One region of the Halomonas sp. PBN3 genome, then DNA from elsewhere that is predicted to be linked to it. Evidence: predicted binding sites of a transcription regulator. Region 1 holds the regulator's gene; the other holds the start of a gene.
What was found. Region 1 encodes FNR, which switches genes on or off when oxygen is low (the NO sensors DNR and NnrR bind a similar motif). Its sites were predicted from a motif close to TTGATNTANATCAA; they were not measured.

Region 1 (15,713 bases):
CAGAAGCTGCGGCCGAAGTCCTGCTCGGCCAGCTGGCGCTGCAGCTCCAGCTGGCTCTCGGCGTGGGCCAACAGGTCGCCCAGGCCGTCGAACATCCCCCAGGTGACGTAGGCGCCCAGGGTGACGAAGGCCACCAGCTTGACCAGCGACTCGAAGGCCACGGCGTGGATCAGGCCCTCGTGGTGCTCGGTGGCATCGGTGTGGCGGGTGCCGAAGAGGATGGCGAAGGCGGCCATCACCAGCGCCACGTAGAAGGCGGTATCGGCGAACAGCGGTGCGGTGGTGGCGTCGGTGTCGGCGGTCAGCACGCTGAAGGAGGTGGCCACCGCCTTCAGCTGCAGGGCGATGTAGGGCAGGGTGCCGATCAGCGCCACCAGGCTGGCGAAGGCGGCCAGCGACTGGGCCTTGCCGTAGCGCGAGGCGATGAAGTCGGCGATGGAGGTGACGTTCTGGTGCTTGGCGACCCGGATCATCTTGGCCAGCACCGGCCAGAACAGCAGGAAGGTGAGGATCGGCCCGACATAGATGCTGGCGAAGGACCAGCCGCCGCTGGCGGCCTGGCCCACCGCGCCGGAGAAGGTCCAGGAGGTGCAGTAGATGGCCAGCGCCAGGCTGTAGATGATCGGCCGCCGCTGGCTAGCGCCGTGGCGCCGGGCATGGCGATCACCATGCCAGGCGATGCCGAACAGCACGGCGATATAGAGCAGCGAGATGGCGACCAGCAGCCAGCCTGAGAACATGAGCTTCCTCCCTGGGTGTCGGCGCCCATTCTAGGGCAATGGCTCGCCGGAGGGCAGGCGCCCGGGTCAGTCGCTCTCCTCGCAGAGGGCGCGGTAGAGCGGGGCCTGCTCGCCGAGCCGGCGCATCTCGTCCAGGCGCGGTTCGCGCGCCTCACCCTCCAGCGGCAGGGTCTCGCGGGTGGCACAGTTCATCAGCCAGGCCTGGTGGCTGACCCGGTCCTGGACCTGCTTCTCGAAGCGATAGAGCAGGAACTCGACCTGCTTCTCGCCCCCCTGCTCCTGCACCGACATGCTCTGGGTATCGACCACGCTGAAGCCGGTGGTCATGGGGAAGAGGTAGGTCCAGGGGCGCCAGAACATGGCGTCCTGCTCGACCTGTACCACCCGTGCGCTGTCGGGCAGCAGGCCGCGCTTGTGCGCGTACCAGCTGTACTCGGTCTGGACCTGGTAGCCCAGCATGCCCAGGCCCGCCAGGGCGGGGATGAGCCAGCGCGGCAGGCGCTTGCCGCTGAGGGTTCTCAGCAGCAGGCCGATGCCCGCCGCGCCGAGGCCGGCGAAGACCGCCGCGATCAAGTGCCAAATCATGGGTCATCCTTGTCGTGATAGGGAAGTGTGCAACGCAATCGGGCTTCCCTGAGGAAGCCCGATCGGTAGAGGGTTGACCGGCCCGGCGAACCGGGCCAGGCGAGCCATTATGGCTCAGACGGAGCGGCAGGTCAGTGGCCGGTGGCCGTGCCGGCGCCCTTGGGATAGCGAACGCTCTCCACCAGGTCCTGGATCTCTTGGGGCGGCTCCTCGGTGGCGTTGGACACCAGGTAGGCGACCGTGAAGTTGAAGATCGCCCCCACCGCGCCGAAGGAGAGCGGTGAGATGCCCAGGATCCAGTTATCCGGGGTGTTGGGCAGCATGTTGGTCTCCGGCACGAAGAACCAGCCCAGGTAGGTGAAGATGTAGAGCAGGGTGGTCACAAGACCGGCCAGCATGCCGGCGACCGCGCCCTTGTTGTTCACCCGCTTGGAGAAGATCCCCATCATCAGCGCCGGGAACAGCGACGCGCCGGCGATGCCGAAGGCGAGTGCCACCGTCTGGGCGGCGAAGCCCGGCGGGTTGAGGCCCAGGTAGGTCGCCAGCAGGATGGCACCGGCCATGGAGATCCGTGCCGCCAGCATCTCGCCCTTCTCGGTGATGTTGGGGTTGATCATGTTGCGGATCAGGTCGTGGCTGATCGCCGAGGAGATGGCCAGCAGCAGGCCCGCGGCGGTGGAGAGGGCGGCCGCGATGCCGCCGGCGGCGATCAGGCCGATGACCCAGCCGGGCAGGTTGGCGATCTCGGGGTTGGCGAGTACCAGGATGTCGTTGTTGACGGTGAGCTCGCTGCCTTCCCAGCCGCGTGCCTCGGCGGTGTCGGCGAAGGCCTCGTTGCCGTCGTTGTAGAACTGGATGCGACCGTCGTCGTTCTTGTCGGTGAAGGTGATCAGCCCGGTCTCCTCCCAGGTGCGCACCCAGTCGGGACGCTCCTCGTAGAGGATGGCATCACCGGCGGCCGCCTCGTAGTCCTCGACCTGGCCGGCCATCTCCGGATAGACGGTGGTCATCAGGTTGAGGCGGGCCATGGAGCCCACGGCGGGGGCGGTGAGGTAGAGCAGGGCGATGAACACCAGCGCCCAGCCGGCGGACCAGCGTGCGTCGGCGACCCTGGGCACGGTGAAGAAGCGGATGATGACGTGGGGCAGGCCCGCGGTACCCACCATCAGCGAGAGGGTGAAGAGCACCATGTTGAGCTTGTTGTCGACATCCGCGGTGTAGTCGCGGAAGCCCAGGGCGTTGACCACCTCGTCGAGCTTCTCCAGCAGCGGCAGGCCGGACTCGGTGTGGGTGCTGAACATCCCGAACATGGGGATCGGGTTGCCGGTCAGCTGCATGGCGATGAACACCGCCGGGATGGTGTAGGCGATGATCAGCACGATGTACTGGGCCACCTGGGTGTAGGTGATGCCCTTCATGCCGCCGAACACGGCGTAGAGGAAGACGATGGCCGCGGCGATCCAGATGCCGGCGGTGTTGGGCACCTCGAGGAAGCGCGAGAAGGCCACGCCGGCACCGGTCATCTGGCCGATGACGTAGGTCACCGAGGCGACGATCAGGCAGACCACGGCCACCAGGCGTGCCGTCTTGCTGTAGAAGCGGTCACCGATGAAGTCCGGCACCGTGAACTTGCCGAACTTGCGCAGGTAGGGCGCCAGCAGCATGGCCAGGATGACGTAGCCGCCGGTCCAGCCCATCAGGAAGGTGGAGTTGGCGTAGCCCCCGGAGGCCAGCAGGCCGGCCATGGAGATGAACGACGCGGCGGACATCCAGTCGGCGGCGGTGGCCATGCCGTTGGTCACCGGATGGACGCCGCCGCCCGCGACATAGAAGTCCTTCGTCGAGCCCGCTCGGGCCCAGATCGCGATGCCGATGTAGAGGGCGAACGAGGCCCCTACGAACAGCAGGTTGATGGCAAATTGACTCATTCTTGGTTACTCCCCGAGGCCGAATTTCTTGTCGAGTTGGTTCATGCGCCAGGCGTAGAAGAAGATCAGGCAGATGAAGGTGAGGATCGAGCCCTGCTGAGCGAACCAGAAGCCCAGGTCGGTCCCGCCCACCGCGATGCCGGCCAGTAGCGGCCGGAACAGGATGGCGCAGCCATAGGAGACGAAGGCCCAGACGACCAGGCAGCCCGCGATGAGGCGGACGTTGGCCTTCCAGTATTCCGTTGAGTCGATTTTCTCTTCTGCCATGTCGTGTTCTCCACTTGTTGTTGAGCTAGGGAACTTGCGCAGTCGGTGGTTGGAGGATCACCAGAGCAATCGCACGGCCCCGGACCGGAAGGCGCAGTGGTGGCGTGCGATTGCCCTGCATGATTCAGGTGGATAGTGGTCAATGAGTGGCGAAAATGAATCCCAGACTTTCGTATCATGAGAGGAAAGCGATTCAATGCCTCTCCAACGATCTCTTTTATTTCAGTCGGTTGAGAGAGAGTGAGGTGGAAAATAGCCGGAGGGCGCAAGGCGGCATAGAACGATGGTATATCTCGCCATGATTGGACCTTTGTCTAGGGGGATGACGCAGGATAGGACCAAGGTCTAGGCGGCCGGCGGGGGAGACGATCGTCTAGCTTACCGGGTGGGTGTGGCGGTTGTTATGCTCCTTTCACGCACCGATGTGTCGTCGGCTCGAGCCACTGCCGATCACGCCTGCGGACACCAATAACAACGTCGCCGCCGTGTGTGGGTCCCGCTCCCGGGACTCGGGACGCGGCGCGGATCCGTGAGGTCATGCCATGGTCGATCTCGATCTCTCCCAGCCGCCCTTCACGCTGCTCGACGACGCCGGTCGCGAGCGCGTGCGTCAGGGGGTCGACCTGGCCTACTTCGACCGCGACGAGATCATCCTCGAGGCGGGCCATCCCGGCGAGTACGTCTTCCTGATCCACAAGGGCGAGGTGGCCGAGATCGACACCACCCAGCCCGCGGCCCGGGAGCGGATCGGCCACTACACCCAGGGCGACCTGTTCGGGGCCATCAGCATCCTCAACGGCAAGAGTCGCTATCGCTTCCGCGCCGAGCAGGAGAGCCTCTGCTACCTGCTGCCCAGCGCCCTCTTCCTGGCGCTGTGCGACGACTACCCGCCCTTCGCCGAATTCTTCCGCCAGACCCTGGCCCACAAGACGCGGCTGCTCACCGAGCAGCGTGCCGAGGGCGGGGTGACCATGGCCGGCTTCATGCTGGCGACGGTGGACGAGTGCATGCGCGAGCCGCTGGTGGTGCCGGCCACCACCACCATCGCCGAGGCGGTGGCGACCATCAACGAGCGCCACGCCGACTCGCTGCTGGTGGCCCGGGACGATGGCCACGGCATGGTCACCAAGACCGACCTGCTCAACGCCCTGGTGGTGGACGAGCGTGGCCGTGACTGCCCGCTGGAGGGGTTGGGGCGTGCCGAGCTGATCACCGTGGCCCCGGGCCAGTACCTGTTCGAGGCGCTGGTGATCATGACCCGCCACAAGGTGGAGCGGGTGGTGGTGATGCAGGGCGAGGCGCCGGCGGGGGTGGTGGAGCTGACCGACGTGCTCAGCTACTTCTCCAGCCGCAGCTACGTGGTGAGCCTGCAGGTGGAGCAGGCGGAGAGCCTGGAGGCGCTGGCCGCCGCCAGCCGCCGCACCCCCGAGCTGGTGCGGGCGCTGATGGCCCAGGGGGTCAAGCTGCGCTTCGCCATGGGGCTTCTGGCGGCGCTCAACGGGCGCATCATCAACAAGGCCTGGGGCTTCCTGGTGGACGAGCGCTACCACGGCGACAGCTGCCTGATGGTGATGGGCAGCGAGGGGCGCGGCGAGCAGATCCTCAAGACCGACCAGGACAACGGCCTGATCCTCGCCGACGACCTCGACTGGCCCGACTGCGCCGAGCAGATGCAGCGCCTCACCGAGACCCTGATCGAGCTGGGCTATCCGCCCTGTCCCGGCAACATCATGGTCTCCAACCCCGAGTGGGTGGGCACGGTGAGCCAGTGGCAGCGGCGCATCGCCCGCTGGATCGAGGCCCGCGACGGCGACAGCCTGATGAAGCTCGCCATCATGCTCGACTCCCATGCGGTGGCGGGCAACCCGGCGCTGCTCGACCGGGTGCGCGACGACCTCTTCGCCCAGTGCGCCGGCAACGAGCTGCTGCTCTCCTACTTCGCCCGCACCGCCCTGCGCTTCTCGACCCCGCTGACCCTGTTCGGCTCCCTGAAGAAGCCCCAGCACGGCATCGACATCAAGAAGGGCGGCATCTTCCCCATCGTCCACGGGGTGAGGGTGATGGCGCTGGAGCGCGGCATCCGCCCCACCTCGACCCTGGAACGCCTCGACGCCCTGGCCGAGGACGGCCGGCTGGAGCCGCGCTTCGCCGAGGACCTGGCCGAGGCGCTGTCGCTGTTCACCGAGCTGCGCCTGCGCCAGCAGCTGGCGCGCCGCGAGGGCGACGCCGAGGACACCCGCCCCGACCGCGTGGTGGTCCAGGAACTCTCCTCCCTGGAGCGCGACCTGCTGCGCGAGGCGCTGCATATCGTCAAGGACTTCAAGCAGCGCCTCTCCCACCGCTTCCACCTGGAGTATTCATGACCCGACGGAACGACAACGACACAAGGAGACCGTCATGCTCAAGGCCTTGAGGCGCGCCGCGGACCGGCGCCGCCACGCCGATGGCGAATATGCCTGGCTGTTCCATCCCTACACCGGCGACGAGATGGTGGTGATCGACACCGAGACCACCGGCCTGGATACCCGCAGCGCCGAGCTGGTGTCGATCGCCGCGGTGCGCGTGCGGGGCGACCGCATCCTGACCAGCGACTCCCTCGACCTGCGCCTGGCGCGCCCCGCCTCGCTGACCAGCGATTCCATCCGCATCCACGGCCTGCGCGGCGTGGACCTGGCCAACGGCGAGAGCGTCGAGGCGGCCCTGGCCCGGCTGCTCGACTTCGTCGGCAACCGGCCACTGGTGGGCTGGCACCTTGACTTCGACCTGGCGATCCTCAACCGCGAGCTCAGGCCGCGCTTCGGCTTCGAGCTGCCCAACGCCACCGTGGACGTGGCCCAGCTGTGGCGCCGCCGGCTGCGTCGTCGTCACCCGGAGATCGACGGCCAGCCGCGCTTCGAGCGGGTGGCGGAGCGCCTCGGCGTGCCGGTGATGGGGCGCCACACCGCCCTGGGCGACGCGGTGACCACCGCGCTGATGTTCCTGCGCCTGGAGCGCGGCCTCGAGCCGAGCGACCAGCTGGCCTGAGCGTCGGCGTCGCCTGAGGGCGCCGCCGATGGTAGGATGGCGCCCTCTCCACTTTCGCCCGCACTGGCAGCGCCAAGACCCATGCAAGACGCCGTGACCTTCGATCCCCGCGAGCATCAGGGGGCTCCCGCGACGCCCGCCTCCGCCACCCCCGACCAGAAGCCCGCCGCCGAGGCCCCGGACGCCCGGGAGAAACGCGAGTTCAACAAGCTGCAGAAGCGCCTGCGGCGCCAGGTGGGCAACGCCATCATCGACTACGGCATGATCCACGATGGTGACCGAGTGATGGTGTGCCTCTCCGGCGGCAAGGACAGCTACACCCTGCTGGAGATCCTGCGCAGCCTGCAGCGCAACGCCCCGGTGGACTTCTCGCTGGTGGCGGTCAACCTCGACCAGAAGCAGCCGGGCTTCCCCGAGCACGTGCTGCCCGAGTACCTGGACGGCATCGGCGTCGAGTACCACATCCTCGAGCGCGACACCTACTCGGTGGTCAAGGAGAAGACCCCCGAGGGCAAGACCACCTGCGCACTCTGCTCGCGGCTGCGGCGCGGCTCCCTCTACGGCTTCGCCGAGGAGATCGGCGCCAACAAGATCGCCCTGGGGCACCATCGCGAGGACATCCTCGAGACGCTGTTCCTCAACCTCTTCTTCGCCGGCAGCCTCAAGGCGATGCCTCCCAAGCTGCTCTCCGACGACGGCCGCAACATGGTGATCCGGCCGCTCGCCTACTGCCGCGAGGCGGACATCGCCGAGTTCGCCCGGCGCATGGCCTTCCCGATCATCCCCTGCAACCTGTGCGGCTCCCAGCCCAACCTGCAGCGCCAGGTGGTCAAGGAGATGCTCGCCGAGTGGGAGGCGAAGCACCCCGGGCGCCTGGAGAGCATGTTCAATGCGGTGACCAACGTCGCCCCCTCCCAGCTGGCCGACCGCGAGCTCTTCGATTTCGCCGGTCTGGAGGCGAAGCAGGCGAATATGCAGGCCAGGCGGATCGATATCTTGAACGAGTAGGTCAGCGACAAGCAGTGACCTTCAAGGAACCCCCTGACTAAGCGCTATCGCCGATGGCTGACTCGCTCAAGGCTGTTCCGGCGACTGGCCTTCGAGGGGGCGCTGTGAACCCGTCCATGGGCGCTACCTCGGCCATCCCTGGTCCTCGGACCCCCTCTACGACCAGTCCCCGGCGCCTCTCGCTACGAGTCATTGCGATACACCTGTTGGCTGGCTCCTCATGCCGCCTTGCAGCTTCAGTGCGCACCCTCTTCCTCGGCCAGGCGGGTGAGCGCCGTCAGGTCGAGGATGTTGACCTCGCGGCCGGAGACCGCCACCAGCCCCTGGCTCTGGAAGCGGCCCAGGATGCGGCTCACCGTCTCCACCGCCAGCCCCAGGTAGTTGCCGATGTCGGCCCGGGACATGGAGAGGCGGAAGCTGTAGGGGGAGTAGCCGCGGCGGCGGAAGCGCTCGGAGAGGCTGGTGAAGAAGCTGGCCAGGCGCTGGTCGGCGGTCTTGCGCGACAGCAGGCGCATCATGCGACGGTCGTCACGCAGCTCCTTGCTCATGCTGCGGTAGAGCTGGCCGCGCAGCTCCGGCAGGGACTCGGAGAGGTGATCCAGGCGATCGAAGGGGATCTCGCAGACGGTGGTGGTCTCCAGCGCCACCACGGTACCGGGGTAGTGCTCCTCGTCGATGCCGTCGAGGCCCACCAGCTCGCTGGGCAGGTAGAAGTTGGTCAGCTGGTCCTCGCCGCTGCCTTCGGTGGTGACCTGCTTGAGGCTCCCCGAGCGCACCGCGAAGACGCTGGTGAAGGGGCTGCCCTGGCGGAACAGCGCCTCGCCCTTCTTGAGTGGCGCCCGGCGGCGGATGATGGCGTCGAACTGGTCCATGTCCTCCACCTCCAGTGCCAGCGGCAGGCAGAGCGAGCTCAGGCTGCAGGTCTGACAGCGCGTCTCCTGCAGCACCGAACGCCGTCGGCCGGTGAGGGTGTCCGCCATGGCCCTTTCCTTCTTGATCGTGGTCATGGGGCCATTATGGAGCAAAGCGCGGGCAGGGCAAACCACCCCGAAAGGGGTAGGGGCTCGCCAGGCGCTGTCTCCGGCGCCGTTCGCCGGAGGTGTTTCGGCGTCAGGCCTTCGGCAGGACGCCCAGGCCCTCCAGCACCCGCGGCAGCCGCCAGCGCCCCGCCTCGGTCAGGCGCAGGGTCTCGCCGAGGCGCTCCATCAGCCCCTCGGCGAGCAGCGCCGGCAGGCCCTCGCCGATCGTCTCCTCCCGTGGCAGGCCCTGGCCGCCGAGCAGCCCCTCGAGGATCGCCCGGCGTCGGTGGCCGGCGTCGTCGAGGCGGCAGCCGGCGGCGGTGGGCAGCCGACCGGCGTCGAGGGCGGCCTCGTAGTCGCCGAGGGCCTCGGCGTTGCGCACCCAGAGATCGCCCAGCCGCGTGGTCGCCCCCACCCCCAGGCCCAGCAGGTCGCCGGCGGGGCCCGCGGAGAAGCCCAGCGGGCCGTGGCCGAGCGTGGCATCGGCCAGCGCCCGGGCCAGGCGGTCGTCGGGGCGGGCGTGCAGGCCGAGGCCGACATGCACATAGCCGGCCGCGGCCAGGCGCTGGCGGGCCTCGGCCACCAGCCGGCCCCGGCTGGCGGCATCGGGCAACCAGTCGCGGTGGATGGCGCGCTGGTCGGGGTGGCGCTCGGGGTGGTGGTCGTAGCGGGTGAGGCGGATCCGCGCCGGCGCCATGGCGATCAGCTGCTCGAGGGTATCGGCGAGGCCCGCCGGGGTCTGGAAGGGCAGGCCGAGCATCACCGAGAGCGTCAGCTCGCGGAAGCCCAGGCGGTCCGCCTCGTCCACCAGCGCCTCGGTCAGGGCGCGGGGCTGTACGCGGTTGATCGCCTGCTGCACGCGCGGGTCGAGTTCCGCCACGCCCAGCGTCAGGCGGTTGAAGCCCAGCGCCTGGAGGTGGCGCAGGGTAAGCATGTCCGCCTCGCGGGGGTCGAGCTCGATGCTGAAGTCGCGCTCCCGGGCGCCGGAGAGCCCGAAGCGGGCGTCGAGGCGGTCGAAGAGGTCGCTCATCTGGTCCAGGGCCAGGAAGGCGGGGGCGCCGCCGCCCCAGTGCAGGCGCGTCACCGCCGGCAGCCCCGCCAGGCGACGTCGCGCCAGCACCATCTCGCGGTCGAGCCGCGACAGGTAGGGCTCGGCCTGGCGGCTGTCCCGGGAGGGCACGCGCCGGCTGGCGCAGAAGCGGCAGGCCTGGCGGCAGAAGGGCAGGCGCACCTTGAGCGCCAGCGGGGCCTCGGCGGGACGGCCGGCCAGGGCCTCCTCCAGGGCGGCGGCGCCGATCTCGGGGCGGTAGTCCCGCGGGGTCGGCGTGCAGACCTGGGCCGCCGCGACCAGGTCGCCACCGCCGGTCGACGGCAGGGTCCCGTCGGGATCGGCAGCCGGGGGGCGCTGGGCAGGGACGGACATGGGCAGGCTCCGGGTTGTGGGCATGCTCTCATGCTAGGGGTGCGCGGCCCGACCGGCGTTGAGCTGCGTCAATCCGGCGTGGAATAGTCGCTAACCGGCGTGGAAACCCGAGTGGACGGGCAGCAGCGTCCACAGCTGCCAGAGGGCGAAGGCGATGATCGACAGCGCGGCCAGAGTGCGGGTCGCCGGGTGGCGGATCAGGCCGGCGAGCTGGCGGGCGGCGAGGCCGGTGGCCAGCAGCGCCGGCAGGGTGCCGAGCCCGAAGGCGCCCATCAGCGCCGCGCCGTGCAGCGGGTCGGCCACCGCCAGGCTCCAGGCCAGCATGGAGTAGACCAGGCCGCAGGGCAGCCAGCCCCACACCGCGCCCAGCGCCACCGCCTGGGGCACCCTGACCACCGGCATCAGCCGCCGCCCGACCGGCTCCAGATGGCGCCACAGGCGTCGGCCCAGCGCCTCGACCCTGAGCAGCCCCTTCCACCAGTCGGCGATATACAGCGCCATCAGGATCAGCATCAGCGCGGCGAGCCCCTGCAGGACGAGGCGGGCGGGGGCGGTCAGCGAGAGCAGGGTACCCAGCGCCGCCGCCAGGGCACCGGCGATCATGTAGCTGGCGATGCGTCCCAGGTTGTAGCCCAGCAACAGGCCGGTAAGGCGTGCCGGGTGGCGCATGCTGGGGGGCACCGCGAAGGTCAGGGCACTCATGATGCCGCCGCACATGCCGATGCAGTGGGCGCCGCCCAGCAGCCCGAAGACGAAGGCCGCGGCGAGCGGCGGCAGGTCGAGCCCGGTGGGGTCCATCAACGCCCCTCGTCGTCGGGACCCGCGGCCGGCGACTCGGCGCCGTCGCCGGTGTCGTCCCGGGCTTCCCCACTCCGGCGCGGCTCGGCGGGGCGGTCGTTGTCGTCGTCATCGAAGAGGATACGGTAGGCCGGTCCCTCCAGGTCCTCGAACTGGTCGTGCTTCACCGCCCAGAAGAAGGCCCACACGGCCAGTCCCAGCAGGATCAGCGACAGCGGGATCAGCAGGTAGAGGATGCTCATGCGTTGGCCTCCCGGGAGGATGCGGTCGGGGCCGCGGCGTCGCCGGCGCGGGGGCCGCGGAAGCGATTGAGGCGCAGGGCATTGCCCACCACCACCAGGGAACTGGCCGACATGCCGATGGCGGCCAGCCAGGGCGGCACCAGGCCGATCGCGGCCAGCGGCATCGCCGAGGCGTTGTAGACCACCGACCATAGCATGTTCTGGCGCATCACCCGGCGGGTGGCGCGGCACAGCGCCACCGCCTCGGGGATGCGCGTCAGGCGCGGGCTCAGCAGGATGGCGTCGGCGCTGGTGCGGGCCAGGTCGGTGGCGCCGTTCATGGCGATGGCGACATCGGCGCCGGCCAGCACCGGCACGTCGTTGATGCCGTCGCCCACCATGGCCACCTTCTCGCCGTCGGCCTGGCACTCGCGGATGCGCTCGAGCTTGCGCTCGGGGCTGGCGCCGCCCTCGGCGGTGCCGATGCCGAGGCGCGCGGCCAGCGCCTCGGCCGCCGCCGGGGTGTCGCCGGAGAGCAGCTCCACGGCCAGGCCCTGTGCGGCCAGGGTGGCGATGGCCTCGGCGGCGTCCTCGCGCACCTGGTCCTGCAGGCGGAACCAGCAGCGCGGCTCGCCGGCCTCGGCGAGCAGCAGCCACTGCCCCTCCCCGGGGGCGGCCGGGGGGCTGGCCGGGGCGGCGAAGTCGGGCCGGCCCAGGCGCCAGGCGCGGCCCTCGATGCGTCCCTCGAGGCCCAGGCCGGGACGGCTGACGACATCCTCGGCGCGACGGCTGGCATCGCGGAAGGGCTGGAAGGCGCGCGCGATGGGGTGCTCGGAGCGCGCCTCCAGGGCGGCGGCCAGGCGCCGCGCCGTGCCGGCGTCGAGCTCGCTCAGCGGGCGCGTCTCCACCAGGCTCATGCGCCCCGTGGTCAGGGTGCCGGTCTTGTCGAGGATCACTCGGTCGACCTGGGAAAGCGCCTCGATGGCGTCGGCACGGGTCACCAGCACGCCGCGCCGGCGCAGCTGGCCGTGGCCGGCGGTGAGCGCCGTGGGGGTGGCCAGCGCCAGGGCACAGGGGCAGGTCACCACCAGCACCGAGAGGGTGATCCACAGCACCCGGGAGGGGTCGATGAACCACCACACGATGGCCACACCGAGGGCCACGAACAGCAGGCGCAGCACGAACAGGTGGGCCATGCGCGCGGCCATCTGGGCCAGGCGCGGGCGGCTGGCGAAGGCGCGGTCGGTGAGGTCGACGATGCCGGAGACCCGGGCGTCGCGGCCGGCATGGGTGACCCGCACCACCAGCGGGCTCTCCACGTTGTGGCTGCCACCGGTGACGGTGTCGCCGACGCCGCGGGTCACCGGCAGGTACTCGCCGGTGAGCATCGATTCGTCGAGGCTCGATTCGCCCTCCTCGACCACGCCGTCGGCGGGCACGGCGTGGCCCGGCTTGACCAGCACCCGGTCGCCGGCGGCGAGCTCGCCGGCGGGCAAAATGCGCTCCTCGCCCGCCGCGGTGAGGCGGATTGCCGAGAGGGGCAGGGCGCCGGCAAGGGCGTTGCCGGTATGGCCGCTGCGACGCCGGGCGCGCGCCTCCACGTAGCGGCCGAAGAGCAGGAAGAAGGTGAACATCGCCACCGAGTCGAAGTAGACCTCCCCCTGGCCGGCGAGCACCGCATAGCCGCTGGCCAGGTAGGCGCCGCCGATGGCGATGGAGACCGGCACGTCCATGCCCAGCACCCGGGTGCGCAGGTCGCGCAGCGCGTTGCGGAAGAAGGGCAGGGCGGAGAAGAAGACCACCGGGGTCGCCAGGGCGAAGGAGAGCCAGTGGAACAGCGCGTTGAAGTCGGCGCTGATCTCCCCGGGGCCCGCCACGTAGATGGGGATCGAGAACATCATCACCTGGGCCATGCCCACCGCGGCGACGATCAGCCGCCGCACGGTCATGCGCTCTTCGCGCTGCAGGCGCGCCTGGGCCTCGTCAGGCTCCCAGGGCTGGGCCTGGTAGCCGATGGCCGAAAGCTCGGCGAGGATCTGCGAGAGCCTGAGGCGCGCCGGGTCCCAGCTCACCCGCACCCGGTGGTGGCTGAGGTTGACCGCGCTGGAGGCCAGCCCCGGAAGGGCGTTGAGGCGATGCTCGATCAGCCAGGCGCAGGCCGCACAGGTGATGCCGTCCACCGCCAGGGTGGCGTGGACGCGGCCGCTGTCGTCGCCCTCGGGATGCACGAACTGGCGCTGCAGGCCGGGGTCGTCGAACACCGCCCAGGTCTCGGCGCGGGCGGCATCACGATCCTCGGGACGCTCCGGCAGCTCGATGCGGAAACGGTAGTAGCTGGCCAGACCGCCGTCGACGATGGCGTGGGCCACCGCCTCGCAGCCGGGGCAGCACAGCGGATGGCGGCTGTCGTCCAGAGTGATCGACCAGGGGGCCCCCGCGGGCACCGGGGTGCCGCAGTGGTAGCAGGGGCGCGCCTGGGGCGTGTCGGCGTTCTCGCTCATCGCGGGGCTAGAGGCCCGGCTCCAGCTCGGCCTCGTCATCGCTGGGGAAGCTGGCCTCGCCGGTCAGCCGCCATTCGGCCCCTTCGCCGGCCTCGGGCTGCAGCTGCAGGTACCAGCGGTGGCGCAGCGGCTCGTCCAGGGTGGTGACGTAGCGGCCCTCGCGGACATGCTGGAGGGTCAGCTCGCGATCGAAGTCGCTGTCGGTGGGGAAGATCAGTGCCAGGTGCAACCGCTCGGGCTGGCGCGGGCCGGCGAGGTCCACCACCACGTCGCCGGTGCGGTTGTCCACCCGCAGGCGGGCGGCCAGGCCCAGCGCCTGGGCGTGCTCCTGCTTGGCGAGCTGCTCGTTGATCGCCAGGCCGCGCTCGTAGTAGTCGCCCCCCACCGAGCCGTCGTAGAAGCGGATCGAGAACGCCAGGTAGATCATGCTGAAGGTGATCGAGGAGAGCAGCAGGCCGATCAGGAACCAGGGCCAGAACTGCTTGTACCAGGGCTTGATGTCGTCGCTCATCTTATCTCCGCAGGTCGCCGAGGAAGCGTGCCTCGCGCTCCAGGCTGATGTCGGGGGCCGCCTCGGCGGTCAGTCGCAGGGTGATGGCGTGGCTCGGCTGCTCGATGGCCTCGGCCGGGGCGCTGAGGGTGATCACCCGCTGGCGCGAGTCGCTGGCCGGCACGCGGATGCTGTCGGCGTCGAGCGCCAGGCCGGGCAGGCCCGAGGCCTCGATGCGATAGGCATGCGCCTCGCCGTCCAGGTTGCGCACCGTCAGCGTGTAGGCGTTGCTGATGCGGCCGTCGGCGGTGGCCTGGAAGAGCCGGTTGCGGTCGCGCTCGAGGTCGAAGTCCAGCGGGGTCCGGTCGCCGACCGCCCACACGAAGAGTCCGATCATCACCAGCAGGGCGGCGAGGTAGCCCATCAGGCGCGGACGCAGGATGTGCGTCGGCTTGCCCTCCAGGGCGTTCTCGGTGGTGTAGCGGATCAGTCCGCGGGGGTAGCCCATCTTGTCCATCACGCTGTCGCAGGCGTCGATGCAGGCGGCACAAGTGATGCACTCGTACTGCAGGCCGTCGCGGATGTCGATGCCGGTGGGGCAGACCTGCACGCAGAGGTCGCAGTCGATGCAGTCGCCGTGGCCGGCCTCGCGGGCCTCGGCGTGGGAGAGGCTCTTCTTGCGAGCGCCGCGCGGCTCGCCGCGGGCGGCGTCGTAGGAGACGATCAGGGTGTCGCGGTCGAACATCACCGACTGGAAGCGGGCGTAGGGGCACATGTAGATGCATACCTGCTCGCGCAGCCAGCCGGCGTTGAGGTAGGTGAAGACCAGGAAGAAGCCCACCCAGAAGTAGGACCAGCCATGGGCCTCGAGGGTCGGCAGCTCCACCACCAGGTCGCGGATGGGGGTGAAGTAGCCGACGAAGGTGATGCCGGTGGCCAGGGCGATGGCCAGCCAGATGGCGTGTTTGGTCCCCTTGCGCCACAGCTTGTCGGCGTTCATCGGCTGCCTGTCGAGCTTGATGCGGCGGTTGCGTGACCCCTCCAGACGATGCTCGACCCAGATGAACAGGAAGGTCCAGACGCTCTGCGGGCAGGTGTAGCCGCACCACACGCGGCCGGCGAACACCGTGATGAAGAACAGCCCGAAGGCGCAGATGATCAGCAGCCAGGAGAGCAGCATGAACTCCTGGGGGTAGAAGGTGGCGCCGAGGATATGGAACTCGCGGCCCGGCAGGTCGAACCAGATCGCTGGCCGATCTCCCCAGGGCACCCAGGGCAGCACGAAGAAGGCCAGCATCAGCGCCCAGTTGGCGCTGCGGCGGACCTTCTGGAACAGGCCCTTGATCTCGCGCACGTAGATATGGCGGCGGCGGGCGTACATCTCCTGCTGCACCGTCTCCGCCGAGTAGGGGGTGACATCACGGGTGGGGATCTTGTCGCTCATGGCTGGCTCACGGCAGGAAGGGTGAGGTCCGAACGGGCTCGGGCCGGGACGCGCCTATTGTATCGACGCACCGCACAAACGAGAAAGGGTGCGACCTGGCGTCGCACCCTCTCCGTGCCTCATGGGCGGGTGTCTCAGTCCTGGTCGCGCAGGCTGTAGACGTAGGCGGCCACCAGGTGGACGCGCTCCTCGCCGATGTAGGCGGCCTGAGCCGGCATGTGGCCGTTGCGGCCGTTGCGCAGGGTCTGGCGCACCGCGTCGGCGA
Region 2 (15,713 bases), on a different contig from region 1:
GACCCAGGTGGAGACCGGCTCCGCCATCACCTGGAAGTACCCCTCCTGCGTGCTGCGCGGCCGCGAGAGCAAGGGCGAGTTCTACTCGGTGGCGGTGACCAACGGCCGCCAGCAGGCCGATACCGGCACCAAGATGATCCATATCGGCGAGGGCACCCGCTCCACCATCGTCTCCAAGGGCATCTCCGCCGGCCGCAGCAACCAGTCCTACCGCGGCCTGGTCAAGATCGGTCCGCGGGCCAAGGGGGCGCGCAACTTCACCCAGTGCGACTCTCTGCTGATCGGCGACAAGTGCGGTGCCCACACCTTCCCCTACCAGGAGATCGGCAATAGCACCGCCACCGTGGAGCACGAGGCCACCACCTCCAAGATCGGCGAGGACCAGCTCTTCTACTGCCAGAGCCGCGGCATCTCCGAGGAGGACGCGGTGAGCATGATCGTCAACGGCTTCTGCAAGGACGTCTTCCAGGAGCTGCCCATGGAGTTCGCCGTCGAGGCCGAGGCGCTGCTCAGCGTGACCCTCGAGGGCTCCGTGGGCTGAGTCGCCACCCAGGCAATGAATTCACCGTGCCGGGCCGCGGCGGCGGCCCGCCCGAATCGAAAAGGTAATCACGATGCTCGAAGTCAAGGATCTGCACGTCACGGTCGAGGGCAAGGAAATCCTCAAGGGCCTCTCCCTGACCATCAACGCCGGCGAGGTGCACGCCATCATGGGCCCCAACGGCGCCGGCAAGTCCACCCTCTCCTCGGTGATCGCCGGCAAGGAGGGCTACGAGGTGACCGCAGGCTCGATCACCTTCGAGGGCCGCGACGTGCTCGAGATGGAGATCGAGGAGCGCGCCCAGGCCGGCCTGCTGCTGGGCTTCCAGCACCCCATCGAGATCCCCGGCGTCAAGAACATCTACCTGCTCAAGTCGGCGCTCAACGCCCAGCGTGAGGCCCGCGGCGAGGGCGAGATCCCGGCGCCGGAGTTCATGAAGCTGGTCAAGGAGAAGCTGGCCTTCATGAAGATGGACCCCAGCTTCCTGCAGCGCGCCGTCAACGAGGGCTTCTCCGGCGGCGAGAAGAAGCGCAACGAGATCCTGCAGATGCTGGTGCTGCAGCCGCGGCTCGCCATGCTCGACGAGATCGACTCCGGCCTCGACATCGACGCCTTGCGCGTGGTGGCCGACGGCGTCAACTCCCTGCGTGACGAGCAGCGCGCCATCCTGCTGGTGACCCACTACCAGCGTCTGCTGGACTACATCGTGCCCGACCGTGTCCATGTGCTGGTGGACGGCCGCATCGCCAAGAGCGGCGACGCCGAGCTGGCGCGTGAACTCGAATCCCGTGGTTATGACTGGGTACTGGAGGAGTCTGCCGCATGAGTGACGAGACACAGCGCTTCCTCGACCGCCTGGCCGAGCATCGCGCCGCGCGCCTCGAGTCACAGGGCCAGGAACCGACCTGGATCGCCGCCCGGCGCCAGGCCGGCGCCGCCCGCTTCGAGGCGATGGGCTTCCCCACCCGCCGCGACGAGGCGTGGAAGTACACCGACGTGCGCGCCATCGCCCGGGGCGACTTCGCCCTGGCCGGCGATGCCGACTTCTCGCCGGCCAGCGCCGCGGCGCTGACCCTGCCCATCGACGCCTTCCGGCTGACTTTCGTCGACGGCGTCTTCTCGGCGGCCCTGTCGCAGCTCGATGGCCTGCCGGCGGGTGTCAGCCTGGTGCCGCTCTCCGCGGCCCTGGCCGAGAACCACGAGGCGGTGGGCGGCCCGCTGGGACGCCTGACCGGGGTCGAGTTCTCGCCCTTCTCGGCGCTGAATACCGCCTTCATGGAGGAGGGTGCCGTGCTGCGCCTGGCGCCGGGTACCGTGGTGGAGAAGCCGATCATCCTGCAGTTCCTCTCCCGGGCCGGTGAGGCGCCGGTGATGAGCCATCCGCGCATCCTGGTGGAGGCCGGCGGGCGCAGCCAGGCGACCCTGATCGAGCACCATGTGGGCGAGGAGGGTGCCGCCAACTTCACCAACCTGGTGGAGGAGGTGATCCTCGAGCGCAACGCCCTGCTGACCCACTACAAGCTGCAGGAGGCGCCGCTCGCCGACCTGCACGTGGCCAGCATCCACGTCGAGCAGGCCCGCGACAGTCGCTACACCTCGTTCAACCTGAACCTGGGCGGGGCGCTGGTGCGCACCGACCTGATCAGCGACCTGAACGGCGAGAACGCCACCTGCGACTTCTATGGCCTGTTCTACGGCCAGGATCGCCAGCACGTCGACAGCCACACCCTGGCCAACCACAACGCGCCCCACACCTTCTCCAACGAGAACTACAAGGGCATCCTCGATGACCGCGCCCACGGCGTGTTCAACGGCAAGGTGGTGGTCAAGCGTGACAGCCAGAAGATCGAGGGCTTCCAGAGCAACGCCAACCTGTTGCTCTCCGACCGCGCCGAGATCGACGCCAAGCCGGAGCTCGAGATCTACGCCGACGACGTCAAGTGCTCCCACGGCACCACCACCGGCCAGCTCGACGAGGAGGCGATCTACGCCCTGCGCAGCCGTGGCATCGATCGCCAGACCGCCCGCGGGCTGCTGACCCTGGCCTTCGCCGGCGAGGTGCTCGAGGAGGTCGACGTTGACGCCGTGGCCGAGCGCGTCGAGCTCGCCGTGGCCGGCAAGCTGCCCGAGCGCTTCAACCTGGCCGGGCTGGTGGAAGCCGCCGTGGCCCTGGGTGATGAGTAACCGCCAACCCCTGAGGAGGAGCCTGCCATGAGCGACCTGGCCACCCGCGCCCCGGCGACGCCGAGCCTCGACGTCGAAGCGATCCGCGCGGACTTCCCGATCCTCTCGCGCCAGGTGCATGGCAGGCCGCTGGTCTATCTCGACAACGCGGCCACCAGCCAGACCCCGCGCCAGGTGATCGCGGCGTTCGACGCCTACTACGGCGGCTACAACGCCAACATCCACCGCGGCCTGCACACCCTGGCCGACGAGGCGACCGCGGCCTTCGAGGGCACCCGTGAGGCGGTGCGCGGCTTCCTCAATGCCGCCGACCACCGCGAGATCGTCTTCACCCGTGGCACCACCGAGGCGGTCAACCTGGTGGCCAACAGCTGGGGGCGCGCCAACCTCCGGGCCGGCGACGAGGTGCTGATCTCGCGCCTCGAGCACCACTCCAACATCGTGCCCTGGCAGCTGCTGGCCGCCGAGCTCGGCTTCACCATCAAGGTGATCCCGGTGGATGCGCGCGGCGTGCTGGACCTCGACGCCTACCGCGCGCTGTTCACCGAGCGCACCCGGCTGGTGGCGGTCAACCACGTCTCCAACGCCTTCGGCACCGTCAACCCGGTGCGCGAGATGGCGCGGGTGGCGCACGATCATGGCGCCCGGATCCTGGTGGATGGCGCCCAGGCGGTGCCGCACCAGGCGGTGGACGTGCGCGACATCGATGCCGACTTCTATGCCTTCTCCGGTCACAAGGTCTATGGCCCCACCGGGGTCGGCGTGCTCTACGGCAAGGCCGAGCTGCTCGAGGCGATGCCGCCCTGGCAGGGCGGCGGCGAGATGATCGCCACGGTCTCCTTCGAGGCCGGCACCACCTTCGCCGAGATCCCCCACAAGTTCGAGGCCGGCACCCCGGCCATCGCCGAGGTGATCGCCCTGGGCGAGGCGCTGCGCTGGGTCGCCGGCGTCGGCCTCGACGCCATCGGCGCCTGGGAGGCGCGGCTGCTGGCCCACGCCACCCAGCGCGTCTCTGGCATCGAGGGGCTGCGCATCCTCGGCACCGCCCCCGACAAGGCGGGCGTGCTCTCCTTCGTGGTGGAGGGCGCTCACGCCCAGGACATCGGCCTGCTGATCGACCAGCTGGGGGTGGCGATCCGTACCGGCCACCACTGCGCCCAGCCGCTGCTGGCCCAGTTCGGGGTGGATGCCACCTGCCGGGCCTCGTTCGCTGCCTACAACACCCTGGAGGAGATCGACGTCTTCGCCGATGCCCTGGAGCGTGTCATCGGCATGGTGCGTTAGGCGGCGAGACGGCAGGCGGGGTGAGAACCGGAATGACCAGACAAGGAACGCCATGAGCGACATCGAGCAGATAGCGAGCCTCCACAAGGGGCAGGAGCTGCCGCTGCAGCGGGACGTGGAGGCGATCTCCATCCCCTTCGGCAAGACCGTGACCCTGGCCGAGGACAGCGTGGTCAGCGTGATGCAGGCCAAGGGCAGCTCGGTCAGCGTCGGCTTCGAGGGGCGCCTCTACCTGATCGAGGGCGCCAACCTCGATGCCCTGGGCCTGGAGGCGCTGCCGCGGCCGACCCTGCCCGAGGACGCCTCCGACGAGGCGATCGAGCGCTTCGTGTGGGACCAGCTGCGCACCTGCTTCGACCCCGAGATCCCGGTCAACATCGTCGACCTGGGGCTGGTCTACGGCTGCCGCATCGAGCGGCTGATCAGCGGCGAGCGCATCGTCACCATCCGCATGACCCTCACCGCCCCGGGCTGCGGCATGGGCGACGTGATCGCCGCCGATGCCCGCAACAAGATCCTCGGCGCCCCGCAGATCAGCAAGGTGCACACCGAGATCGTCTTCGATCCGCCCTGGAGCCGTGAGATGATGAGCGACGAGGCCAAGCTCGAGCTCGGCATGTTCTGATGACTCGGCGCGGTGCCGGGCAGGGTGGAAACGTGGCGCAGCAGCGCCGGGGCGGGGAGAGGCCGATGACGCGGATGGCATGGCGGCTGTTCCGGGCCCTGCTGATGGCCCTGGGGGCGGCGGTACTGCTGCTGGTGTTGCTGGTGCTCGCCGGCAACCTCTGGGTGCTCGGCCAGACCCGGGAGCGCATCGCGCATGACCTCGCCGAGTGCCGTCCCGAGGCGGTCGGCATCGTCTTCGGCACCTCGCACTGGACCCGCAGCGGGGTGCGCAACCCCTACTTCGATGCGCGCATGAGCGCCGCCGCCCGGCTGGTGCGCCTGGGGCAGGTCGACCACCTGCTGCTCTCCGGCGACAACCGCACCCTGGCCTACAACGAGCCCATCACCATGTGGCGCGACCTGCGCGCCCGGCGTGTCGCCGACCGCGCCATGACCCTGGACTACGCCGGCTTCAGCACCTTCGATACCCTGGCCCGGGCCCGGGAGGTATTCGGGGTCGAGCGCGCGCTGCTGATCACCCAGGCGTGGCATCTGCCCCGGGCGCTGTTCATCGCCGAGGCGCTGGGGCTGGAGGTGCAGGGGTGTGCGGTGCCTGCGTCGCCGGTGGCGGGGCAGTGGCGGCTCGAGGCGCGGGAGTGGCTGGCCCGGGTGGCGACCCTGGGGGATCTCTACCTGTGGGGGCGTGAGCCCTACTTCCTGGGGCCGAAGGAGCCGCTCGAGATCGTGCCGGGAGCCGGCCACGACGCCTGGTGGCTCGACACCCCGGGGCCCCCGGCGCAGCGCTGAGCCGGGGGGGCGATCAGCGCCGCCTGGGGCGGCTCTTCTGCAGGGCGTAGAGCTCGCGGATCAGCGCCCGGCAGCCCTTCCAGCACTCCTCCACCTTGGGCTCCAGGGCGTCGGGCAGGGGGTGGGTCATCAGGTTGGAGAGGGCTTGCATCAGTACCCGCTCCTGCTCCAGCAGCTCGCCGATCACCACCTGGCTCTCGTTGCCGACGAAGCTCTTCAGCCGGCTCCACAGCCACATGTAGTCGTCACGCTCGACGTCGGCGTCCCGGGGCAGCATGCTCAGGTGCTCGCGGGCCAGCTCCTGCAGCTCGCGCATCGCCCGGCCGCGCGCTTCGTAGTGTGGCTTCAGGCTGTCGCGCAGCGACGGTCGCAGGCGCTCCAGGTTGTCCTGGAAATAGTCGATGCTGTCGGCCAGCGCTTCCAGCACGCTGTCCATCGCCACCTGGCGATTGTCGAGAAACATGAGCGGTCACCCCCTTTGGTGACGCAGATTGTGGCCGGGAAAACACTGTTTTTCTACCCCCCGGACGGCGAAAGCCGTCATGCCCATTGGGCCTGGCCGGTGCTGATTCGGCAATTACCCCTTGGGCTTAGGCGGCGCCTTGCGGGCCGGGGCGGCGTTCTTCTCCAGATGCTCGATGATCAGGCCGGCGATGTCCTTGCCGGTGGCGCTCTCGATCCCCTGAAGCCCGGGGGAGGAGTTGACCTCCATGATCACCGGGCCGTGGTTGGAACGCAGCAGGTCGACGCCGGCGACCCGCAGCCCCATCGCCTTGGCGGCGCGGATCGCCGTGGAGCGCTCCTCCGGGGTGATGCGGATCACGCTGGCGGTGCCGCCGCGGTGCAGGTTGGAGCGGAACTCGCCCTCGGCGGCCTGGCGCTTCATCGAGGCCACCACCTTGTCGCCGATCACGAAGCAGCGGATGTCGGCGCCCTTCGCCTCCTTGATGTACTCCTGCACCATGATGTTGGCCTTCATGCCCATGAAGGCCTGGATCACGCTCTCGGCGGCCTGGTTGGTCTCGGCCAGCACCACCCCGATGCCCTGGGTGCCCTCCAGCAGCTTGATCACCAGCGGGGCGCCCCTGACCATGGTGATCAGGTCGGGGATGTCGTCGGGGGAGTGGGCGAAGCCGGTGATCGGCAGCCCCAGCCCCTTGCGCGACAGCAGCTGCAGGGAACGCAGCTTGTCCCGGGAGCGCGTGATCGAGACGTTGTCGTTGAGCACGTAGGTGCCCATCATCTCGAACTGGCGCAGCACCGCGCAGCCGTAGAAGGTGATCGAGGAGCCGATGCGCGGGATCACCGCGTCGAAGGGCTCCAGCTCCTCGCCCTTGTAGTGGATCGAGGGGTGGTGCGAGGCGATGCTCATGTAGCAGCGCAGGGTGTCTACCACCCGCGCGCTGTGGCCGCGCTGTTCGGCGGCCTCCACCAGGCGCCGGGTGGAGTAGAGGTTGCGGTTGCGAGACAGCAGCGCGATATGCATCGGGTGACTCCGGGTGGGGCCTGTGGGCTCAGGGTTCGCCGTGCAGGAAGGCGGCGCCGGGCGCCACCAGCAGGCGGCGCAGGGCGCGACGACCCAGCAGCATGGGATGGCGCATGTCGCGCCGGTCGGTCAGGGTCAGCTCCACCTGGTACTCCAGCGAGCCCAGGCGCATGGGGGTGCGGATCACGTAGCGCCACTCCTCCTGGCCGTTGGAGCTGCGTACCTTGCGCCGGTCATGCAGGTGCATGCGGAACACATGGGGCGGCGTCTCGGGGCCGCCGCTGCGGGTGGTGAAGCTGACCCACAGGTGGCCCTCCTCCTCGAAGGACTCGATGTCCTCGGCATGCAGCGCCGAGGTGCGCGCCCCGGTGTCCGCCTTGGCGCAGAGGGTCAGGTGCATCTCCGGCAGCTCGACCATCTCGCGGCGACCGATCACCGCCTTGGGGGTGTAGGGGAGTTCCTTCATCGTCGTCATGCTCGTTCTCGCCGTCAGCGCGTCAGGGCGGCGAGGCGCCGGCCGACCGGGGAGTCGGCCGGCGCCTCACGCAGGGTCATCAGCAGCGGCAGCCGCAGCCGGGGAATCAGCGCCAGGTCGCGGGCCACGCGGGTGAAGTCGGCCCGTTCGCACTCGGCCAGGCGTGTCAGGTAGCGCGGCAGCCGCTCGCCGTCCTCCAGGTGCTGCCAGCCGCGGGCGGCGATGGCCGCCAGCAGGTCCGGGCCGCAGGCGTGGGGGTCGGCCAGCAGGCTGTCGAACCAGGCCCCGGCCTCCGCGGCCGGGGCGGCGGCGCGCAGGCAGGCGCACAGCGCCTCCACGTCGCCGGCGGCGGCCGCCGCCTCGCCACGGGCTCGCAGGGCGGCGGCCAGCGGTGCGTCGATGGCCACATGCTCCAGGCAGTAGCACAGCGAGGTGAGCACCTCGCCGGGCAGCCCGGGCAGGGCGGCGGCCAGCTGGCGCCGCGCCGCGTCATCCATGCGCACCACGAAGTCGGCCAGCCCCTGGAGGCCCAGGGCCTGCCAGTCCAGCGCCTGCTGGCCGCTCAGGTAGGCCTCCACCGGCTCCAGGTGCTGGCTGGCCGGCTCGCCGAGGTCGAGGCGGGCGCGGGCGTGGAGCACCGCCTGGAAGGGCAGCGAGGGAGTGAAGGCCAGCGGGTTGTCCTGCATCAGGTTATCCACCGCCTCGCTCTCCTCGCGGCCGACGCTCGCCACGCTGCGCCCCAGGGTCTCCAGCAGGCGCTGCACGAAGGCGTCCCGAGGGGCCGGGTCGAGATGGCCCTGTTCGTCCAGCGGCAGGGCCAGGAACCAGATCACCGGCTCGGGCATGTCGCCCAGGCGGAACACCAGGCCCAGGCGCGCCTGGCCCTGCCAGGGCAGCGGCCAGGGCGCCTCGCCGGCCTCGAGGGCCGCCAGGGTCGCCATCTCGCAGGGCTCGACGCGGCGGCCCAGGTGGTAGAGCCGCACCTCGGCACCGCTGCGCACGAAGAAGTCGTGAAGGGTGTGGATGGGTCGCATGGCATCTCCGCGTGTTGGAGCGTGCACTCTACCGCGGCACCGTCGGGCTGTCAGCCATCCGGCACGGCATGGCGCGGCGCTGGTCAAATGTTGAGCATCCCTCGCCGGTGCCCATGCCGGCTGGGCTGGCGCGCTCTTTCCAGCGCTTATCCACAGCCCCGTTCACGGAAACTGTGAATGCCGAGCACCGGGTGGCGACTCGCCGCCGAGGGCGGGATAATGCCACCACATGCGAATGGAGTTTTCCCGATGATGGTTCACGACGAGCTCGACCAGGCCCTGCGCCGGCTCGAGGCGACCATGAAGGCGGCCAGCCTGTGGCGCATGGAGCGGCCCGAGCCCGAGGCCTTCGATAGCCAGCAGCCCTTCTGTGTGGACACCATGGCGCTGCCCCAGTGGCTGCGCTTCGTGTTCATCGCCCGGCTCGACGATCTGGTGGCGCGTCGCGCCCCCATGCCGGCGCGCTGCGAGGTGGCCCCGATCCTGGACACCTACCTGGCCGAGGCGGGCGTGCGTGCCAGCGACCGCCTGCTGCTCCGCCAGGCGGTGGAGGAGATCGACCGCCTGGTGACCGAGAACTGACTCGCCACGGCACGACGTCAGGTGCCTGCCTCACAACGACATAGGGCCCGCCGATGGCGGGCCCTGTGCTTGTCTGGCGGTGGGCCGGGGTCAGAACCGGTAGCTGATCCCGCCCATCACCACCACCGGGTCGATCTCGACCTTGCCGATATCGGTTCCACCCAGGCTGGCGTCGGAGTCGATATCCATGTACCAGACCGCGCCGTTGAGGGCCCAGTGCTCGTCGATCAGCACATCCACGCCCAGCTGGCCGACGGCGCCCCAGGAGTCATCCAGTTCCAGTTCTTGAGGAGCGCTAATCTCCTCGTCGGAGAACTTGGTGTAGTTGACGCCCACGCCCACATACGGCTGCACATAGGCGTCGGTGCCGCCCAGCGGGTAGTACTGCAGGGTCAGGGTCGGCGGCAGATGGTCGGTGCTGCCGGAAAGCGGGCCAACCTGGAAGTCATGGTCGAAGGGCTCGGCGGCCAGCAGCTCCACGCCCAGCTTGTCGGTGAAGCGATAGCCCAGGGTAAAGGCGAAGGCGCTATCGTCCTCGACATTAACATCGAGAGTTCCATTGACTAGTGATCCGTTATCGCTCTTGGGCTCGACCTTGGCCACGCCGACCCGGGTAAAGAAGTCGCCGGCGCCGTAGGCGAAGGCCTGGGTGCTGGCGGTGACGGCGGCGGCGGCCACGCCGGCGGCGATCAGGGTGGAGAGGGGGCTCTTGCGCATGGTGTCGGCTCCTGCTGGCTCGGGTGCGGCACGACGCCGCATGGGAAGATAAGTTCAGTGTAACCGCCGTTACCGATAGAGGAATTGATCCAGCGCAAGGGAATGATGCAGTGCGGTGGAGTGCCGCGCCATGGATCCTCCTGTCGCGAGGTCCACCGGCCCGGGGCGAGTCGCCGGCCGGCGACAGTCGCCGAATGCGCCGCGATCGGCTTCACTAGGGGAGGGGAGAGCCATGGAGGAGCCGCAATGGGAGACGCGAGCCCGCGGGACGAGAATCGCCTGACCCTGGCGGGGCTGCTGCTGGCCGCGGGCCTGGCGGTGTGGCTGCTGCTCGAGCCGGAGCTGATCGCTGACCTGCCCATGGCGCTGCGGCTGCCGCTGGTCCTGCTGGGGGCCGCTATCCTGGGGATGGCCTTCGCCGCGCCGCTGGTGCCGGAGCGTGGCAGGCGGGCGCCGTTCCCCGCCTGGCGGCTGGGCGCGTTGGTCGCCCTCGGGCTGCTGCTGGGCGCGCGGTCGCTCGCTGGCTAGCCGCGGGGCACCGTCGCACCATATACACCGCGGGCCTCCCGAGGGCGGCCCGCTGGTGGGTGAGGGCAGGGGCAGGCCTGCCGGTGTGGATGGGACGCGCGAGGGTAGCTCCCCTCGCGTACTGCCTGGCCTACTCGGCCGTGGCCAGCAGGCTGGCGTTGCCCCCGGCTGCGGTGGTGTCGATGCACAGGTGGCGTTCCACCACGTAGCGCTCCGGGGCGATGGCCTGGGTCTCCAGCGGTACGATGGCCCCCTCGCGCGCGGCCAGCGCCAGGCGCAGCTCGCGGGTCCAGTCGCTGGAGCCGGCCGCGGCGACGCTGGCGATGCCCGCAAGCTCGGTCAGCGTCCCGGCCGCCATGCTGCCGTCGAGGCCGGCGACCGGTGCCCCCGCCTCGACCAGCGGCCGCACGGCCTGGCTCGCCCCCGGGGCGACCACCAGCGCCGGGGAGCCGCAGCCGAGCGCCTGTACCGCCTGGGCGATGGCGATCTCCAGCGTCGGCCCGAGGCACAGCGCCATGCCCTTCGGGTACATCGACAGGCGGTTGCTCTCGCCGGTCGGCCCGGGCAGCGTCTGGGGCGTCATGTCCAGCGCCGCGGTCTCGGCCAGCGCCTTGCGGATCACGCCGCGCTGGCCGGAGAGCGCCCGGCGCAGCACCTCGACCCGGTCAGGCCGCGCCGCCCAGTTGCGCGGGTCGAGGCCGTCGAGGGCCGACTGCAGATCGCCGATCGATACGGCGTCGCCCCTCGGCGCCTCGTGACGCTCGACCTCGGCGGTGCGGCGAAAGCGGGTGACGTAGAGCGGCCCGCCGGCCTTGGGCCCGGTGCCCGAGAGCCCCTCGCCGCCGAAGGGCTGGGAGCCGACGATGGCGCCGATCTGGTTGCGGTTGACGTAGACGTTGCCGACATGGATCCGCTCGACGATCTGTTGTACGCGATCGTCGATGCGGGTGTGCAGGCCGAACGTCAGCCCATACCCCTTGGCGTTGATCGCATCGACCACCTCGTCGATCTCCCGCGCCTTGAAGGTGGCCACATGCAGCACCGGCCCGAAGATCTCACGCTCGAGATCACCGATGCCGTCGACCTCGATCACCGCCGGGGTGACGAAGGTGCCGACCTGTGGCGCCGGCAGCGTCTTGATCACCTTGCCGGCCTTCTTGTTCTGCGCCACATAGGCGGAGATATCCGCCTGGGCCTCGGCGTCGATCACCGGGGAGACATCGGTGTCGGTGTTCCAGGGATCGCCGATGGTCAGGGCGTCCATGGCACCGTCGAGCATGGTCAAGAGTCGCTCGCGTGCCTCCTCCTGGACATAGAGCATGCGCAGCGCCGAGCAGCGCTGGCCAGCCGACTGGAAGGAGGAGATCAGGATGTCGCGCACCGCCTGCTCTGTGAGCGCGCTGGAGTCCACGATCATGGCGTTGAGTCCGCCGGTCTCGGCGATCAGCACCGCATCGGGCCCAGCGTTCTGGGCGAGTGCCTTGTGGATGATCTGTGCCACCTCGGTGGAGCCGGTGAAGCAGACGCCGGCGATGCGCGGGTCGCTGGTCAAGGGGCCACCCACCGTCGGACCATCGCCGGGCAGCAGCTGCAGCGCCGCCTCGGGCAGCCCGGCCTCGCGCATCAACTCGACGGCCCGGGCGGCGATCAGTGGCGTCTGCTCGGCGGGCTTGGCGAGTACTGCGTTGCCGGCACCCAGCGCGGCCGCGATCTGGCCGGTGAAGATTGCCAGCGGGAAGTTCCACGGACTGATGCAGACGAAGAGGCCACGAGCGCTGCCGGGCTCCTCGGCCTCGAGGCGCTCGCACTCGTTGGCGTAGTAGCGCAGGAAGTCCACCGCCTCGCGCACCTCGGCGATGCCGTCGAAGAGTATCTTGCCCGCCTCCCGGGTACAGATCACCGTCAGCTCGGCGATGTGTTCCTCGTAGAGGTCGGCGGTGCGGCGCAGCACCCGGGCGCGGTCGGCCACGGGCGTGGCGGACCACTCCTGGAAGCCCGCCTCGGCGGCGTCCAGCGCGGTGGCGACCTCCTCCGGCGTGGCCTCATGCACCTGGCCGACCACCCGGGAGGTGTCGGCGGGGGAGAACGTGTCACGCGCCTTGCCCTGGGGCGCCGGGCCGCCGGCGAGCATCGGGCCGGCCGTCCAGGTGGTATCGGCGAAGGCCTCGCGGGCCTCGATCAGCGGCAGGATCGAGGCCGGCTCGTTGATCTGGTAGCCCCGGGAGTTCTTGCGCTCGGGGGCGAACAGCTCGCCGGGCTGGCGGATCATGGGGCTGGCGATGGCGTCGCCCAGCTCGAGCAGGCCGGCGACCGGGTCCCGGGCCACCTCGCTCGGCGGGATCGAGTCGTCCACCACCTGGTTGACGAAGGAGGAGTTGGCCCCGTTCTCCAGCAGCCGGCGCACCAGGTAGGCCAGCAGGTCGCGGTGTGCGCCGACCGGGGCATAGATGCGGCAGTGGGTACCCTCCGACTGCTTGACGATATGGTGGAGCGACTCGCCCATGCCGTGCAGGCGCTGGAACTCGTAGCTCTCCTTGTCGCCGCCCGCCATGGCGATGATCGCCGCGCAGGTATGGGCGTTGTGGGTCGCGAACTGCGGGTAGATGCGATCGCGTCGATCGAGCAGCATCTGCGCGCAGGCCATGTAGCTGACGTCGGTGTTGACCTTGCGGGTGAAGACCGGGAACGTCTCGACGCCCATCTCCTGGGCCAGCTTGATCTCGGTGTCCCAGTAGGCGCCCTTGACCAGGCGTACCATGATGCGCCGGTCGTGGCGCTCGGCGAGGTCATAGAGCGCCTCGATCACCGGCGCGGCGCGGCGGCCGTAGGCCTGCACCACGATCCCGAAGCCGTCCCAGCCGTCAAGGCTGGGGTCGGCCATCAGCGCCTCGATCACGTCCAGCGACAGGTCCAGGCGGTCCTGCTCCTCGGCGTCAATGTTGAAGCCGATGTTGGCCTTCGCCGCCTGCTGCACCAGTTCCTTGGCGCGGGGCACCAGGACCTCCATCACGGTCTCGCGGTGGGTGGTCTCGTAGCGTGGATGCAGCGCCGAGAGCTTCACCGAGATACCGGGGCTTGAGCGCACGTCGCCCTTGGCCTGCTTGGCGATCGCCGCGATCGCCGTGGCATAGGCCTGGTGGTAACGCAGGGCGTCCTCGTCGGTGCGAGCCGCCTCGCCGAGCATGTCGTAGGAGTAGGTGTACCCCTGCTTCTCGAGGTCGCGGGCATTCTTCATGCCCTCCTCGATGGTCTGGCCGAGCACGAACTGGCGGCCGAGGATGCGCATCGACTGGCCCACCGCGGTGCGGACCACGGGCTCGCCCATGCGGCGCACCAGGCCGCGCAGCGCGCGCACCGGGCCCTTGGGATCGTCGTCGAGCACCTTGCCGGTGAGCATCAGCGCCCAGGTCGAGGCGTTGACCATCGATGACGAGGACTTGCCCAGGTGGGCGCCCCAGTCCGACGGCTCGATCTTGTCGTGGATGAGGTCGTCGATGGTCTCGGCATCGGGGACCCGCAGCAGGGCCTCGGCCAGGCACATCAGGCCGACGCCCTCGGCAGTGGAGAGCCCGTACTCGGCGAGGAACGCCTCCATCATCGAGGGAGAGGTCTCCTTGCGCACGCGGGCCACGTAGCCGGCGCCGGCCTCGGCGATGCGGCGGCGCTCCTCCTCGGAGAGCCGGAGCTGCTCCAGCAGCCCCTTCAACACGCTGGCCTCGTCGATGGCGTAGTGGTCACGGATGCGCGTGCGGAGAGGGTTCTCGACCGCCTGGGGACCCGGGGTAGCATGGTTCATAGTTGCTCTCTCCTGCCCGTGGCCCCGGTCGCGGGGCCACATGGTGTTGCGGGATTCGGCGCCGTCTTAGCGCTCGATATGCTGATACTCGCCGGCATCGGCGGTGGCGAGACTCACCACCATGATGGCCACCCAGGCGGCGATGAAGCCGGGGATGATCTCGTAGACGCCGGGGCCGCCCAGGAAGGAGCCGTTCCAGCCCAGCAAGATCCAGATCATCACGGTGAGGGCGCCCACCACCATGCCGGCGATGGCGCCGGCGCCGTTGGTGCGCGGCCACATCAGCGAAAGGATGATCAGCGGGCCGAAGGCCGAGCCGAAGCCTGCCCAGGCGTTGCTGACCAGGCCCAGCACCTGGGAGTCGGGGTTGGAGGCGATCATCACGGCGACCACACCCACCAGCACCACGCAGAGGCGGCCGATCGCCACCGTCTCCTTCTCAGAGGCCTCCTTGCGCAGGAAGAGCCGGTAGAAGTCCTCGGTGAGCGAGGAGGAGGAGACCAGCAGCTGGCTGGAGATGGTGCTCATGATCGCCGCCAGCAGCGCGGCATACAGGAAGCCGGTGACCAGCGGGTGGAACAGCAGGTCGGCGAGGATGATGAAGATGGTCTCCGGGTCCTCGACATCCATGCCGTTGCGCACCGCGTAGGCGCGGCCGAACAGGCCCAGCGACACGGCGCCGATCAGCGAGATGGCCATCCAGGACATGCCGATGTTGCGTGCCACCGGGACCTCCTTGAGGCTGCGGATGGCCATGAAGCGCACGATGATGTGCGGCTGGCCGAAGTAGCCCAGGCCCCAGGTCACCGCGGAGAGCCAACCGATGATCGTCAGCCCCTCGGTCCAGGAGAGCAGGGTGGGGTCCACCTCGTTGAGCGTCTGGGAGGCCTGCGAGAAGCCGCCGCCGCCCTCGCCGAACAGCACCACGGCGGGCATGATCACCAGCGCCAGCATCATGATGCAGCCCTGCACGAAGTCGGTCAGGCTGACGGCCAGGAAGCCGCCGATCACGGTGTAGACCAGCACGATGCCCAGGGTGATGACGACCCCGGCGGTGTAGTCGCTCATGCCGCCGAAGTTGAACACCCCGGCGAAGGCGCTCTCGAACAGCTTGCCGCCCGCCACCAGGCCGGAGGCGGTGTAGACCGCGAAGAACACCACGATGACGATCGCCGACACGGTGCGCAGCGACAGGGCCCGGGTCGGGAAACGGTTGGCCAGGAACTCGGGGATGGTGATCGCGTTGCCGTAGTGCACCGTCTGCTCACGCAGGCGCGGCGCGACCAGGGTCCAGTTGAAGAAGGCGCCCACCAGCAGGCCGATGCCGATCCACGCCGAGCCGAGGCCCGACACGAACAGCGCCCCCGGCAGACCCAGCAGCAGCCAGCCGCTCATGTCCGAGGCCCCGGCGGACAGGGCCGCTACCTTGGGGCTCAGGCCGCGCCCCCCCAGCATGTAGTCCTCGGAGGACGAGGTGGCACGCTGCATCGCGTAGACGCCGATGGCGAGCATGAGCACGAAGTAGCCTATCAGGCTGATCCATACACCAGTTTCCATGAAACCTCTCCAGTTCATCAGGGCGGAGCCGGGCTCCGAGTGGTTGGTGCCGCTGCCGGAGGGACCGGCAGTGGGGCACCGCTTTGTTGACATTGTTGTCTCGATGGCGCCATGCG

Region 2: the regulator FNR is predicted to act here: its motif matches at 9,801-9,814, upstream of Q673_RS26950 (OmpW/AlkL family protein).

The regions. Positions count from the first base shown of each region.
Region 1 covers NZ_AXCA01000013.1:23,899-39,611, reverse strand. The annotation lists gene Q673_RS20710 (hybrid sensor histidine kinase/response regulator) at 1-740, opposite strand, end outside; gene Q673_RS20705 (hypothetical protein) at 807-1,325, opposite strand; gene Q673_RS20700 (sodium:solute symporter family protein) at 1,457-3,253, opposite strand; gene Q673_RS20695 (DUF4212 domain-containing protein) at 3,260-3,520, opposite strand; gene Q673_RS20690 (DUF294 nucleotidyltransferase-like domain-containing protein) at 4,063-5,883, shown strand; gene Q673_RS20685 (3'-5' exonuclease) at 5,918-6,544, shown strand; gene ttcA (tRNA 2-thiocytidine(32) synthetase TtcA) at 6,626-7,552, shown strand; gene fnr (fumarate/nitrate reduction transcriptional regulator Fnr) at 7,789-8,532, opposite strand; gene Q673_RS0117905 (radical SAM protein) at 8,663-9,994, opposite strand; gene Q673_RS20670 (sulfite exporter TauE/SafE family protein) at 10,085-10,792, opposite strand; gene ccoS (cbb3-type cytochrome oxidase assembly protein CcoS) at 10,792-11,034, opposite strand; gene Q673_RS20660 (heavy metal translocating P-type ATPase) at 11,031-13,514, opposite strand; gene Q673_RS20655 (FixH family protein) at 13,522-14,025, opposite strand; gene ccoG (cytochrome c oxidase accessory protein CcoG) at 14,027-15,448, opposite strand; gene ccoP (cytochrome-c oxidase, cbb3-type subunit III) at 15,583-15,713, opposite strand, start outside.
Region 2 covers NZ_AXCA01000157.1:41,527-57,239, forward strand. The annotation lists gene sufB (Fe-S cluster assembly protein SufB) at 1-541, shown strand, start outside; gene sufC (Fe-S cluster assembly ATPase SufC) at 615-1,367, shown strand; gene sufD (Fe-S cluster assembly protein SufD) at 1,364-2,725, shown strand; gene Q673_RS26910 (cysteine desulfurase) at 2,753-4,009, shown strand; gene sufT (putative Fe-S cluster assembly protein SufT) at 4,062-4,634, shown strand; gene Q673_RS26920 (SanA/YdcF family protein) at 4,700-5,422, shown strand; gene Q673_RS26925 (hypothetical protein) at 5,436-5,885, opposite strand; gene rimK (30S ribosomal protein S6--L-glutamate ligase) at 6,000-6,908, opposite strand; gene Q673_RS26935 (ATP-dependent zinc protease family protein) at 6,937-7,374, opposite strand; gene Q673_RS26940 (DUF3549 family protein) at 7,398-8,417, opposite strand; gene Q673_RS26945 (YqcC family protein) at 8,667-8,999, shown strand; gene Q673_RS26950 (OmpW/AlkL family protein) at 9,090-9,716, opposite strand; gene Q673_RS26955 (hypothetical protein) at 9,963-10,244, shown strand; gene putA (bifunctional proline dehydrogenase/L-glutamate gamma-semialdehyde dehydrogenase PutA) at 10,375-14,040, opposite strand; gene putP (sodium/proline symporter PutP) at 14,107-15,597, opposite strand.